DNA from 4 places in the Saccharothrix sp. NBAS 001 genome. Region 3 is predicted to be linked to each of the others. Evidence: riboswitches for the same ligand, from Rfam matches in the RefSeq annotation. Region 3 holds a riboswitch; each other region holds the start of a gene.
What was found. A riboswitch is a leader RNA that binds a small molecule or an ion and turns the genes downstream of it on or off. The one in region 3 is predicted to bind cobalamin.
Positions count from the first base shown of each region.

Region 1 (3,191 bases), 1.3 Mb from region 3:
CAGCAGTTGCTCCAGCAGCGCGTCGACGAACGCGGCCCGGTCGGACTGGCCCGGGAGCCGGGCGGTGACGAAGAACGACACCACGCGCACGCCCTCGGGCGGGTTGAGCACGAACCACGACAGCAGCGCGGTCTTGCCCGCCCACGGACCGGCCCGCCACCACCGGTAGCGGCCCGCCGTGTCGGCCGAGCGGGCGAAGGCGGCCAGTTCGGCCAGTTCCTCTTCGCGGCCCAGCAGCCGCGTCGGGGCGATCCGCTCCACCTGGTGCCGGTAGCGCGCCTGGACCGGCAGGCCGGTCCGCAGGTTCACCTCGCCCACGAACACGTCGCGACCGGATTGCACGACCACCGATCCACCGGCGGAACTCGCCCGCTGGTCAACCCCAGTCAGCCCACGACCTCCGTTCTGCCACGGGATCCACCGGGCCATTCGGGAGCAATCGGGGAGTGAATCGCCTGCCGGCGAACAACCGCGCCGATGCGGTCACGCCCCCCGTCACCCGATCCGCGCCAGTCCGACCCCGACGGACTGAAAGCGCGGAAACCCACCCCGTTCGACACAATCCGCAACTTGCGGATGACGCGCCGTCACGAACAGTTCACGATGGTCGCGGATTCCCCCACCCCACCGCCCCTGACCTGCACACCGGTGTTCCAGAACGCAATCCCGGCAACACCCTCACATTACCGCCCGAGTCGAATAGCGGACTCCGCGCGGCAACCCCCTCGACAAGTGCCGCAGACGATAGCGCATTCTCCGGCGATCGGGGAACGTCCGCCGGTTCCCGAGCACCGGCGCAAGCCGACGGGTGCTCATCCCGGCGGAAATGCGCGGCACCCCGACCAATCGGTAAGGGAGCGGACCAATCACCCGTCGGCGGAACACCCGAACGATTCTCGATCTCTCGGCGGCGAAACTCGGAGTTCGCGACGCACCCGGTGGCAGGACCCGGTTCCGGCACCTCCGGCGGCGGCATCGAGGGGTAACGCAGAGCACCCGGACAACCCGCCTGGTGGTGCCTGATGGGGTGAAATCGGTGTTAGGCTCCCCCGGCTCGCCAACTCCATATCTCCGCCCAACGTGAGGAAGCCGGTCGAAGTCCGGCACTGTCGCGCAACCGTGGGTCGCCGCAAGGCGACAAGTCGGGTCAACACGTGGGCGGGTGACTGTCCATCCACTGTCGCGAACTACAGGGGTGACGCTCGACATGTGGTGTCGAACCGTCTTTCACGTGGACGACGACGGGACGGCCCGCCACCGCAGGCTCACCCGCTCGTTCGCCGCGCTGTCCGCCGTGCTGCTGCTCGGCACCGTCGCCACCGTCGCCACCGCCGGCGTCGCCACCGCCCGGGACCGGCCGGCCGCCGGTGCCAACGCCCGCTGGCTCGCCGCGCACCTCTCCCCCGACGGCACCTACGAGAACCCCCTCGGCGGAACGCTGCCCGACCACGGCCTGATGATCGACGCCCTGTTCGCCATGCACGCCGCGAACGAGGCCGCGCTGGCCGCGCCGATCGTGTCGTTCCTGGACGACCAGAGGCGCGCGAGCGACTACTTCACCTGGGACGGCCTGGTTCCCGGCCAGGGCTACGACGCCGTCATCGTCGGCGGCGCGACGGCCAAGGTGCTGGTCGCGGCCGAGGTCTCGGGCCGGAACCCGCGCGCCTTCGGCGGCTACGACATGGTCCTGGAGACCGAGCGCACGATCCGCCGCTCCGGCCCGGACATCGGCCGGGTCAGCGACTACTCGAAGAACCCCGACTTCAACGACTTCGTCGGCAACAACGCCAACATGTTCGGCCAGGCGCTGGCCGTGATCGGGCTGGCCGCGGTGGGGCGCAACGACCCCATGGCCATCGACAAGATGGTCAGCCAGCAGTGCGCGGAGGGCTTCTTCCGGATCTTCTTCGAGTACATCCCGGCCACCGCCGGGGATCCGCCCGACCAGGTCACCTCCACCGGCTTCAAGGTGTCGACCTGCGACGAGGGCAAGCCGTACGACAAGGCCGCGCCCGACCGCGACACGACGGGGCTCGCGCTCTCCGCGATGCTGGCCGCCCGCGCAGCCGGTGCCGGCGGCCTGGACGACGCCATCGGCCGGGCCGTCACGTGGCTCCTGGGCCAGCAGGACGCGAGCGGCGGCTGGGGCGGCGGCGTCAGCACCGAAGCGCCCAACACCAACAGCACCGGCCTGGTCGTGCAGGCCCTCGCCGAGGCCGGCGGCGCGGAGGACGCCGTGCGGCGCGGCCTGGCGTACCTCAAGTCGGCGCAGGCCACCGACGCGGACGCGAACACCTCGCTGGTCGACGACATCGGCGCGATCGCCTACAACCCCGACCAGTACCGGCAGGCCCGCACCGGCGGCATCGCCGGCGTGGACACCTGGATCAGGGCGGGCGCGCAGGCGTCGCTGGGCCTGTCCCAGGTCGGCTTCCACGACCTGACCAAGCGGCGCGTCCCGTCCGACGAGCCGACGACCACACCGGAGCCCGAACCCGAGGCCACCCCGCCGCCCGCCGCCGAGCCCGAACCGGCCGCGCCGACCGCCGGGCGGTCCGGGAACCTCGCGCCGCCACCGGGTTCGGCCAAGGGCACGCCGGTCACGCCGCAGGCCCCGCCACCGCCGCCCGGCACGCCGACCCCGGCCGGGCGGCTGGGCGCGCACCTGGCGGGCACGCTGGTCGGCGGCGACCACGTGGAGGTCACCCAGAACGGTTCGACCTTCACCGACTACGACGCGACCGCCGACCTGGTGCTGGCGCTGCGCACGTTGGGCGAGCAGCCGGACGCGGTCGAACGCGCCACGAGGTTCCTGCTGCGCCCCGAATCGGTCGACGCCTACGCCCACGGCAAGCCCTACGAGACCGGCGGTGCCGCGTACGCCGAGCCGTTGGCCAAACTGACCCTCGTCGCCCGCTTCGACCAGGCCGACGGCCAGGCGCCGCCGGACCTGCCGGTGGTCCTCGACCGGCTGGCCAAGGACCTGGCGGCGCTGCGCGGCGAGGACGGCCGGTTCACCGACACCGGTTCGTTCGCCGACTCCGACGACACCGCGCGCCGGCAGGCGTGGGCGATCGCCGCGACCGTCGCGGTGCCGGGCGCGCCGGACGCGAAGTCCGCGATCGACGTCCTGGTCCGCTCCCGGTGCGACGACGGTTCGTTCCCCGCCGACCTGGGCGCCCGCGACTGCG
Region 1 is NZ_CM153251.1:1,473,715-1,476,905, reverse strand. Features, by position in the region: gene AC0HI0_RS06410 (hypothetical protein) at 1-342, opposite strand, end outside; adenosylcobalamin (AdoCbl) riboswitch at 1,058-1,203, shown strand; gene AC0HI0_RS06405 (prenyltransferase/squalene oxidase repeat-containing protein) at 1,232-3,191, shown strand, end outside.
Region 1: linked by a shared signal. The riboswitch ahead of AC0HI0_RS06405 (prenyltransferase/squalene oxidase repeat-containing protein) and the one ahead of cobN (cobaltochelatase subunit CobN) in region 3 are both predicted to bind cobalamin.

Region 2 (3,191 bases), 4.5 Mb from region 3:
CCTGCACGGCCGTGGCGCCCTGGAGGAACAGGGCGAGCGCCCGGTGGTCGTCGACGTCGTCGGGGACCTCCACCGGCTCCTTGAGCACGGCCAGCTCCGCGTACGCCTCGCCGGACGGCACGCCGATCACCCGCCGGCCGTCGGCGGTCACCCCGACCACCTCGGAGCCGAGCCGCCCGTCCGGCGTGACGGCCGCCGGGTACCACGGGAACAGCTTCGCGCCCCGGCCCGACCGGATCACCGTCTCGCCGTAGTTGACGCCGATCGCGGTGACCCGGACCAGCTCCTCGCCCGGTCCGGCGACCGGGTCGGGCACCTCGACCTCCCGCAGCACCTCGGCCGGACCGAACTCCGTGAACCGCACCGCGCGCATGGCTCCCCCTTCGACGGATTAACCGGACCATTGGTCCGGTTGACCTCCGCTACAATACGGACCAACGGTCCGCTTTTGTCAAGGGGAGGTTCGCCGGTGGCCGAACGTGCGGACGCCGCGCGCAACCGCGCGGCGATCCTGGCCGCCGCCTGCCGGCTGATCGGCGAGCACGGCCTCGACGGCGTGAACATGGCGGACGTCGCGGTCGCGGCGGGCGTCGGCAAGGGCACCCTGTTCCGCCGGTTCGGCGACCGGGAGGGCCTGGTCCAGGCCGTCGTCGCGGAGAGCGCGCGGGCGTGGCTGGCCGAGTCCGAGATCCTCGTCACCGCCGCGGACCTGCCCGCCGCCGAGAGGGTGATCACGTTCGTCGGCACCCTGTTCGACCACGTGCTGGCCTCCCTGCCGGTGATCCGGGCGCTGGAGCGGGTGACGGCCGCGAGCACCGGGTGCGACGCGAACTTCGCCCTCACCCACCGCCGCCTCCAGGACCTGATCGCGCAGGTCAGGCCCGATTCGGACGCCGACTACCTGGCGCACGCGCTGCTGGCCAACCTGCGCGGCGAGGTGGTCCACCACCTGGTCCACCGGATGGGGCTGCCGGTCGAGCAGGTCCGTTCGGGTGTGACCGCGCTCGCCCGCGCAGTGCTCACCGGGGACTTGGAGCCGGTCGACCGAAGTGCGACGATGCCGGGGCTGTAGGGGTGCGCGAGGAAGCCGGTGCGAATCCGGCGCGGTCCCGCCACTGTGACCGGGCACGTGGATCCGGGAGTCAGGAACTCGGCCCCCGATCTCACCGCACCGGACCCGGGCGTGGACACCCGAGGAAGGACACCGCCGCATGGGCGCGCGTTTCCCCTTTTCCGCCGTCGTCGGCCACGACGACCTCCGCACGGCGCTGCTGCTCAACGCCGTGCACCCCGGTATCGGCGGGGTGCTCGTCCGAGGCGAGAAGGGAACCGCGAAGTCGACCGTGGTCCGCGCCCTGGCCGCGCTGCTGCCGACCCTGGACGTGGTCGCCGGCTGCCGCTTCGGCTGCGACCCCGCCGTGGACGCCGAGTGCCCGGACGGCCCGCACGACGGCCCGGCGGAACGCCGCACCGCGCGCCTGGTCGAACTGCCGGTCGGCGCGACCGAGGACCGGCTGATCGGCTCGCTGGACCTGGAGCGCGCGCTGACCGAGGGCGTGCGGGCCTACCAGCCCGGCCTGCTGGCCGCCGCGCACCGGGGCGTGCTCTACGTGGACGAGGTCAACCTGCTGCACGACCACCTGGTCGACCTGCTGCTCGACGCCGCCGCGATGGGTCGCGCGCACGTCGAGCGCGAGGGCGTATCCGTCTCGCACGCCGCGTCGTTCCTCCTGGTGGGCACCATGAACCCGGAGGAGGGCGAGTTGCGGCCACAGCTGCTGGACCGCTTCGGCCTCACCGTGGCCGTGCGGGCGGCCCGCGACGTCGGCACCCGGACCGAGGTGATCCGCCGCCGGCTGGCCTACGAGGCCGACCCCGCCGGTTTCGCCGCCCGGTGGGCCGACGAGGACGCCGCGCTGGCCGCCCGGATCGTGGCGGCGCGCGCCCGGCTGTCCGCCGTCGTGCTGCCCGACGCCGAGGTGCGCCGGATCGCCGGCATCTGCGCCGCGTTCGACGTCGACGGGATGCGCGCGGACCTGGTCGTGGCCCGCACCGCCGTCGCGCACGCCGCGTGGCGCGGCGCGGACGAGGTCGCCGAGCCGGACGTGGAGGCCGCCGTCCGGCTGGCCCTGCCGCACCGCAAGCGCCGCGACCCGTTCGACGAGCCCGGCCTGGAGGAGCAGCAGCTCGAAGACGCCATGCGGCAGGGCGCCGAGCACGCCGCCGACGACCCCGACGACGAAGGCCCCGACGACGGCGGTCCCGACGACGGGCCGGACGGCCCGGACGACGGCGGCGGGCTCCCGCAGGACGCCCCCGAAACCCCGTCCGACGCCACCTCGGACAGCTCCGCGCCGCAGCGGCCCGGCGGGTCGTCCGGCGAACGCACGCACGCGCCCGCGCCGTCGTTCAAGGCCCGGCTGCTCCAGGTGCCCGGTGTCGGCGAAGGCGCTCCCGGCAAGCGTTCCCGGGCCCGCGCCCGCACCGGCCGGGTGGTCCGCTCGTCCACCTCGGACGGGTCGGGCCTGCACCTGGTCGGCACGCTCGGCGCGGCGGCGCCGTTCCAGGCCGCGCGCGGGCGCAGCGGCCCCGGTCTGCTGCTGCGCGGCACCGACCTGCGGCTGTCGGTGCGCGAGGGCAAGGAGAGCAACCTGGTCCTGTTCGTGGTCGACGCGTCCGGCTCGATGGCCGCGCGGCAGCGCATGTCGGCGGTCAGCGGCGCGGTGGTCTCCCTGCTGCGCGACGCCTACCAGCGCCGGGACAAGGTCGGCGTGATCACCTTCCGGGGCGCGGGCGCGGAAACCGCCCTGCCGCCGACGAACTCCGTGGACGCCGCAGCGGCCCGGCTGCGCCAACTGCGCACCGGTGGCCGCACCCCGCTGGCCGACGGCCTGCTGCGCGCCCGCCGGGTGCTGGAGGTCGAACGGGTCCGCGACCCGCGCCGCCGCCCGCTGGTGGTGCTGCTCACCGACGGCCGCGCCACCGCCACCGGCTCCGGCGGCGACCCGATGCGCGACGCCCTGCGCGCGGCCGGCCTGCTGGCCGCCGACGAGGTCGCCGCGGTGGTCGTGGACTGCGAGTCCGGCCACGTCCGGCTCGGCCTCGCGGGCCGGGTCGCCCAGGCGCTGGGCGCGGTGTGCCTGCGCCTGGAGGAACTGTCCGCCGACCAGGTCGCCGGCGTCGTGCGCGCC
Region 2 is NZ_CM153251.1:6,254,028-6,257,218, reverse strand. Features, by position in the region: gene AC0HI0_RS26700 (quinone oxidoreductase family protein) at 1-373, opposite strand, end outside; gene AC0HI0_RS26695 (TetR/AcrR family transcriptional regulator) at 470-1,072, shown strand; cobalamin riboswitch at 1,048-1,172, shown strand; gene AC0HI0_RS26690 (putative cobaltochelatase) at 1,212-3,191, shown strand, end outside.
Region 2: linked by a shared signal. The riboswitch ahead of AC0HI0_RS26690 (putative cobaltochelatase) and the one ahead of cobN (cobaltochelatase subunit CobN) in region 3 are both predicted to bind cobalamin.

Region 3 (3,191 bases):
TCCACCACGTCGCCAGCCGGCCTGCCGCACCGCCGCGCGCAGCCCGACCAGTGCACCTGGCCCCGGTGCGGGGTACCGATCCAGCGGGCCGCGTCCGCCCGCACGTCGGTCAGCGACTTCGCGCAGCCCGGCCGGCCGGTGCACGCGGTCACCCCGCGCCACGGCGACTCCGGATCGGTGAACAGACCGGACGTGTCGGTGCCGGCGGGCACCACGACGCCGCGCCACGGCGTGACCCGGACCGGCGTGCCCGCGAGCAGCCGCGCGTCCAACCGGCCCAGCGGCACCCCCGCCACCAGGCGGTCGCCGTGCGGACCGGGTGCGACCGGAATCACAGCCGGATCAAGGGTTCTCGGCCCGGGGACGCCCAGCGCAGCGGTGATCTTCCGCACACCGCCGTCCACTTCGGACAAACGCCAGGCGGTGCCCCGGATCGCCTGGAACTCCTCGGCCGCCGCGACCACGGCCGCCACCGGGTCGGTCACGCGCAGTCCCGAGTCGCGGCCGGCCAGCAACAGCGCGTCACCCACCAGGCCGATGTCACCGCCCAGGCCGCTGACCGCCTCACCCACCGTGACCAGGAAGCGTCCGGGCAGGTCGGCCAGGCCGGGCACCCCGCACAGCGCGGCGTCCACCGCGTCCACCAGGTCCTGGTTGTCCTCCAGCGGCGCGGCGATGATGTTGCGCATCCGCTCGTGGGTCGGCGAGGGCAGCAGGCCGGCGTCGCGCAGCCGCGCGCCCAACTCGTGCTCCGCGCCCGGTGCCAGGCCCCTGATCTGCACGTTCGCCCGCGAGGTGAGTTCCAGCCAACCGTCGCCCAGGTCCAGCGCGGCCTGCCGGAGCACGTCGAACCGCGCGGCGGACAGCGTGCCGCCGGGCACCCGGACGCGCGCCAACCCGCCGTCCGCGGCCCGGTGCACGTCGACCGCGCCGGGGCAGGCGTCGGGGCGTTCGCGGTCCTGGGGCATGGGCTGGATGCTAACTCCCCGGTTAGGGTGGGCCGGAACGGCGAAGCAACAGGAGGAAGCCGGTGCGAATCCGGCGCGGTCCCGCCACTGTGACCGGACGCGAGTCCGGGAGTCAGGAACTCCGCCCGCCGTCCCCTACGACCTGGGGCGAGGACCCCCGAGGGATGGAGCCCGCACGTGATCCTGCTGCTGTCGACCTCCGACACGGACCTGCTGTCCGCCCGTTCGAGCGGCGCGGACTTCCGGCTGGGCAACCCCGCCCGGCTGACCGCCGACGACCTGCCCGCCCTCGTGGAGGGCGTCGACCTGGTGGTGGTGCGCATCCTGGGCGGGCGGCGGATGTGGGAAGAGGGCCTGGACCTGCTGCTCGCCGGCCCCCGCCCGGTGGTGGTGCTGGGCGGTGAGCAGAACCCCGACGCGCCGCTGATGGAGCTGTCCACGGTGCCCGGCGGCGTCTGCGCCGAAGCCCACGCCTACCTGGCGCACGGCGGTCCGGTGAACCTCGCCGAACTGCACAAGTTCCTCTCCGACACGGTCCTGCTGACCGGGTTCGGCTTCAACCCGCCGCAGGCCGCGCCGAACTGGGGCGTGCTGGAGCGGCCGGACGGCGCCGCGGGGACCGGCGCGGGGCCGGTGGTCGCGGTCCTGTACTACCGGGCGCACCACGTGGCCGGGAACACCGCGTTCGTGCACGCCCTGTGCGACGCGATCGAGGAGAAGGGCGGCCGGGCGCTGCCGGTGTACTGCGCGTCGCTGCGCACCGCCGAGCCGGCGCTGCTGGCCGAGCTGCGCAAGGCCGACGCGCTGGTCGTCACGGTGCTGGCGGCGGGCGGCACGAAGCCCGCGACCGCGTCGGCCGGCGGTGACGACGACGCGTGGGACGTGGGCGCGCTCGCCGAGCTGGACATCCCGGTCCTGCAAGGGCTGTGCCTGACCAGCAGCCGCGCGGCGTGGGACGAGAACGACGACGGGCTGTCCCCGCTGGACACCGCGACGCAGGTCGCGATCCCCGAGTTCGACGGGCGGATCATCACCGTCCCGTTCTCCTTCAAGGAGATCGACGAGGACGGCCTGACCGTGTACGTGGCGGACCCCGAGCGCGCGCTGCGCGTCGCCGGGATCGCGGTGCGGCACGGGAGGTTGCGGCACATCCCGCCGGCCGAGCGCAAGATCGTGATCATGCTCTCGGCGTACCCGACCAAGCACTCGCGGATCGGCAACGCGGTCGGCCTGGACACCCCGGCCAGCGCGGTCCGTCTGCTGAAGGCGTTGCAGGACAACGGTTACGACATCGGTGACGAGCTGCCCGGCGTGGCCAACCTGGACGGCGACGCGCTGATCCACGCGTTGATCGCGGCCGGCGGCCAGGACGTCGACTGGCTGACCGAGGAGCAGATCCAGGGCAACCCGGTGCGGCTGCCCGCCGCGCGCTACCGCGAGTGGTACGCGACGCTGCCCGAGGACACCCGCGAGGACATGGAGCGGCACTGGGGCCCGGCGCCCGGCGAGCTGTTCGTGGACCGCTCGAAGGACCGCGACGGCGAGATCGTGCTGGCCGGCCTGCGGTCGGGCAACGTGGTGGTGATGGTCCAGCCGCCGCGCGGGTTCGGCGAGAACCCGATCGCCATCTACCACGACCCGGACCTGCCGCCGAGCCACCACTACCTGGCCGCCTACCGGTGGCTGGAGGCCGAGTTCGGCGCGGACGCGGTGGTGCACGTCGGCAAGCACGGCAACCTGGAGTGGCTGCCCGGCAAGACGGTCGGCATGTCCGCCGGCTGCGGCCCGGACGCGGCGCTGGGCGACCTGCCGCTGATCTACCCGTTCCTGGTCAACGACCCGGGCGAGGGCACGCAGGCCAAGCGCCGCGCGCACGCCACCCTGGTCGACCACCTGGTGCCGCCGATGGCCCGCGCGGACAGCTACGGCGACATCGCGCGGCTGGAGCAGCTGCTGGACGAGCACGGCAACATCGCCGCGATGGACCCGGCCAAGCTGCCCGCGATCCGCGCCCAGATCTGGACCCTGATCCAGGCCGCGAAGCTCGACCACGACCTGGGGCTGGACGACCGGCCGCACGACGCCGAGTTCGACGAGCTGATCCTGCACGTCGACGGCTGGCTGTGCGAGATCAAGGACGTCCAGATCCGGGACGGGCTGCACGTGCTCGGCGAGGCCCCGACCGGGCAGACCCGGGTCAACCTCGTGCTGTCCATCCTCCAG
Region 3 is NZ_CM153251.1:143,031-146,221, forward strand. Features, by position in the region: gene AC0HI0_RS00700 (hypothetical protein) at 1-968, opposite strand, end outside; cobalamin riboswitch at 981-1,111, shown strand; gene cobN (cobaltochelatase subunit CobN) at 1,146-3,191, shown strand, end outside.

Region 4 (3,191 bases), 1.3 Mb from region 3:
CCTGCGTGCCGGTCGCCGCGCCCGACGTGGCCAGCCGGAAGGCCCCCACCGACCAGTCGAGGTACGCCCGGTGGTCGGCGGCCCGCAGCGGCAGCAGTTCGCGCAGCGCCGGTTCGTCGACCTGGATGACGCGGATGCCGGCGGCCTCCAGGTCGGCGACCTCGTCGCGCAGCGCGAGGGCCACCTGGTCGGCGGTGTCGCCCAGCGGCTGGTCGTCGCGCACGAACGACCACGCCAGGATCGTCACCGGTCCGGTCAGCATCCCCTTCACCGGGCGGTCGGTCAGCGACTGGGCGTAGGCGCTCCACGGCACGGTGATCGGCGCTGGCCGGGACACGTCGCCGTGCAGGATCGGCGGGCGCACGCACCGCGAGCCGTAGGACTGCACCCAGCCCAGGTCGGTGACCGCGAAGCCGTCGAGGTGCTCGGCGAAGTACTGGACCATGTCGTTGCGCTCGGGTTCGCCGTGCACCAGCACGTCGAGCCCGATGTCCTCCTGCAACGCGATCACCCGGGCGATCTCGGCGCGCATCCGCTCGTCGTACTCGCCCGCCGCCAGCTCGCCCGACCGCAGGCCGGCGCGGGCGGTGCGGATCCCGGTCGTCTGCGGGAAGGACCCGATGGTCGTGGTGGGCAGCGCGGGCAGGCCGAGGTGGGCGTCCTGCGCCGCCGCCCGCTCGGCGTAGGGCGCGCGGTCGCGGTCGTGCGGCCCGAGCCCGGCCAGCCGCGCCCGCACGGTGTCGTCCCGGCGGGGAGCGGCGAGCGGCTCGTCCGCCGCGTCCGCCCATGCCCCGTCCACGCCCTCGCGCAGCGCCTGCCCGAGCAGCACGACCTCGCGGACCTTCTGCCGGGCGAACGCCAGCCGCCCGCGCACCGCCGGTTCCAGCGCGGTCTCGGCGTCGAGGTCGTAGGGCACGTGCAGCAGCGTCGAGGAGGTCGAGATCACCACCTCGTCGGCGAGGCCGAGCAGCGGCACGGCGGTGGCCAGCGCCCGGCGCAGGTCGGTGCGCCACACGTTGCGGCCGTCGACCACACCGGCCACCAAGGTCTTGTCCCGCAAGGCGGGCACGGCCGCGATGCCGTCCACCGAGCCCGCGACCAGGTCCACGCCGACGGCTTCGACGGCGGTGCCGGCGAGCACCTCCAGCGCCGGGCCGAGCGACCCGTAGTAGCCGGTGACCAGCAGCTTCGGCCGGGAGTGCAGGGACGCCAGGCGGGTGTAGGCGCGGCCGAGCGCGGCCAGCTCGGCCGACGTGCGGTCCGCGGCGAACGCGGGCTCGTCCAGCTGCACCCACCCGACGCCCTCGGCCGCCAGCTCCACCAGCAGCTCGACGTAGACGTCGACCAGGTCGTCCAGCCGCGCCAGCGGGTCGGTCCCCTTGGCCAGCAACAGGAACGTCACCGGGCCCAGCACGACCGGACGGGTGGTGACGCCCAGCGCGCGGGCCTCGCGGTACTCGGCCAGCGGCTTGTCGCCGGCCAGCCGGAACACCGTGTCCGGCTCGATCTCCGGGACCAGGTAGTGGTAGTTGGTGTCGAACCACTTGGTCAGCTCCAGCGGCGGCAGGTCGTCGGTGCCGCGCGCCGCCGCGAAGTAGCTGTCCAGCTCCGATTCGCGCCGGTAGCGCGGCGGGACCGCACCGACCAGGAACGCGGTGTCCAGGACGTGGTCGTAGAACGAGAAGGTGTTGCCGGGCACCGAGTCCAGCCCGGCGTCGCGCAGTTGCGCCCAGGTGGCCGCGCGCAGTCGCGCCGCGGTGTCCAGCAGGGCCTGCCGGTCGATGTCCCCGGCCCAGTACCGCTCGACCGCCCGCTTGAGTTCCCGACGTGGACCGATCCGGGGGTAGCCCAGGACGGTGGCGCCGATTTCGCTGGTCACTAGCTCTCTCCTCGCGAGCGCGTGGGACGCCCGGGGATTCCCGGGCACGCTTCGCGGGCGGCACGTGCCGCGTCCGCCGCTGCCCACCCGAGAGGCCACCGGACACCGCGGGCCCGGTGGGCACGCGGACGGGTGGCAGGTCTTCGGACTCGCGGGCGCACCACTCGCTCCTACCGGCCGTCGCTTCCCACGCTCGCGCGCAGTGCTCGATTGACGGCTTTCGTTCCCGCTCACCGCTGCGGGGCAGTCCCGGATTCCCACCGGGTTCCCTCTTGCCTCGCCCCGACCGACTTCAGACCGGGGCGAACCACCAGCACCCGCGAGCGTAGCGCACGGTGGGCCCCCGTCCCGAGGACCGGGAAGCGCCCGCGCGACGGCCCGCGCGACGGTCCCGGAGACCTACATCACGCGGCACGCGACACGCCCATCTGGGGTCGTGTTGCGAACCGATCTACAACATGTAGTGTCTCGCCCGTCGATGGTTCCGACGCCCTCTTCGAGGGCCGAGGAGGCAAGAGGGAACCCGGTGCGAGTCCGGGACTGCCCCGCAGCGGTGAGCGGAAACAACCGCCGTCACGAAGCACTGGGAGCGCGTGCTCCCGGGAAGCGACGGCCAGTAGGTCCGGCTGGACAGCCGGGTGTCCGCGAGTCCGAAGACCTGCCAGCGATGCGCGCGCCGACCGGCGTGCGCGTGTCCGGGGCCTCGTGGGCGGGCCGACACGGATGGTGCGCCGTCGTGCGCGCCGATGCGTGGTCGCCGCGTGCTCCGGGCCGTTGAGGCTCGCGAGGAGAGGGCTTTGTCGACCACAACCACGGGCACCGGGGTCACCCAGGTTCGGGTGATCCGCCGCGACGGCAGCGTCTCGGCTTTCGACCCCACCAAGATCCAGGTGGCGATGACCAAGGCGTTCCTGGCCGTGGAGGGCGACGGCGCGGCCGCGGCGTCGCACCTGCACCCGCTCGTGGCGGAGCTGACCGCCCAGGTGGAGGCCGCGCTGCGCAAGCACGCCCGGCCGGAGACCGCGCTGCACATCGAGCAGATCCAGGACCAGGTCGAACTCGTGCTGATGCGCGGCGGCCACCACAAGGTCGCCCGCGCCTACGTGCTCTACCGCGACGAGCACGCGAAAGCCCGCGCGGTCACGCCGGTCGCCGTCCGGTTCCGGGTGAAGGACGCCGACGGCGGACTCTCCCCGGTCGACTGGGAGCGGATCGCGGTCGTGGTCGGCGAGGCGTGCGCGGGCCTGGCGGACGTGTCGGCGGAGCCGGTGCTCGCCGAGGTCCGGCGCGCGCTCTACGACGGCATCCCGGT
Region 4 is NZ_CM153251.1:1,462,864-1,466,054, reverse strand. Features, by position in the region: gene metE (5-methyltetrahydropteroyltriglutamate--homocysteine S-methyltransferase) at 1-1,879, opposite strand, end outside; cobalamin riboswitch at 1,997-2,206, opposite strand; cobalamin riboswitch at 2,342-2,559, shown strand; partial or broken gene AC0HI0_RS06365 (ribonucleoside-diphosphate reductase subunit alpha) at 2,626-3,191, shown strand, end outside.
Region 4: linked by a shared signal. The riboswitch ahead of metE (5-methyltetrahydropteroyltriglutamate--homocysteine S-methyltransferase) and the one ahead of cobN (cobaltochelatase subunit CobN) in region 3 are both predicted to bind cobalamin.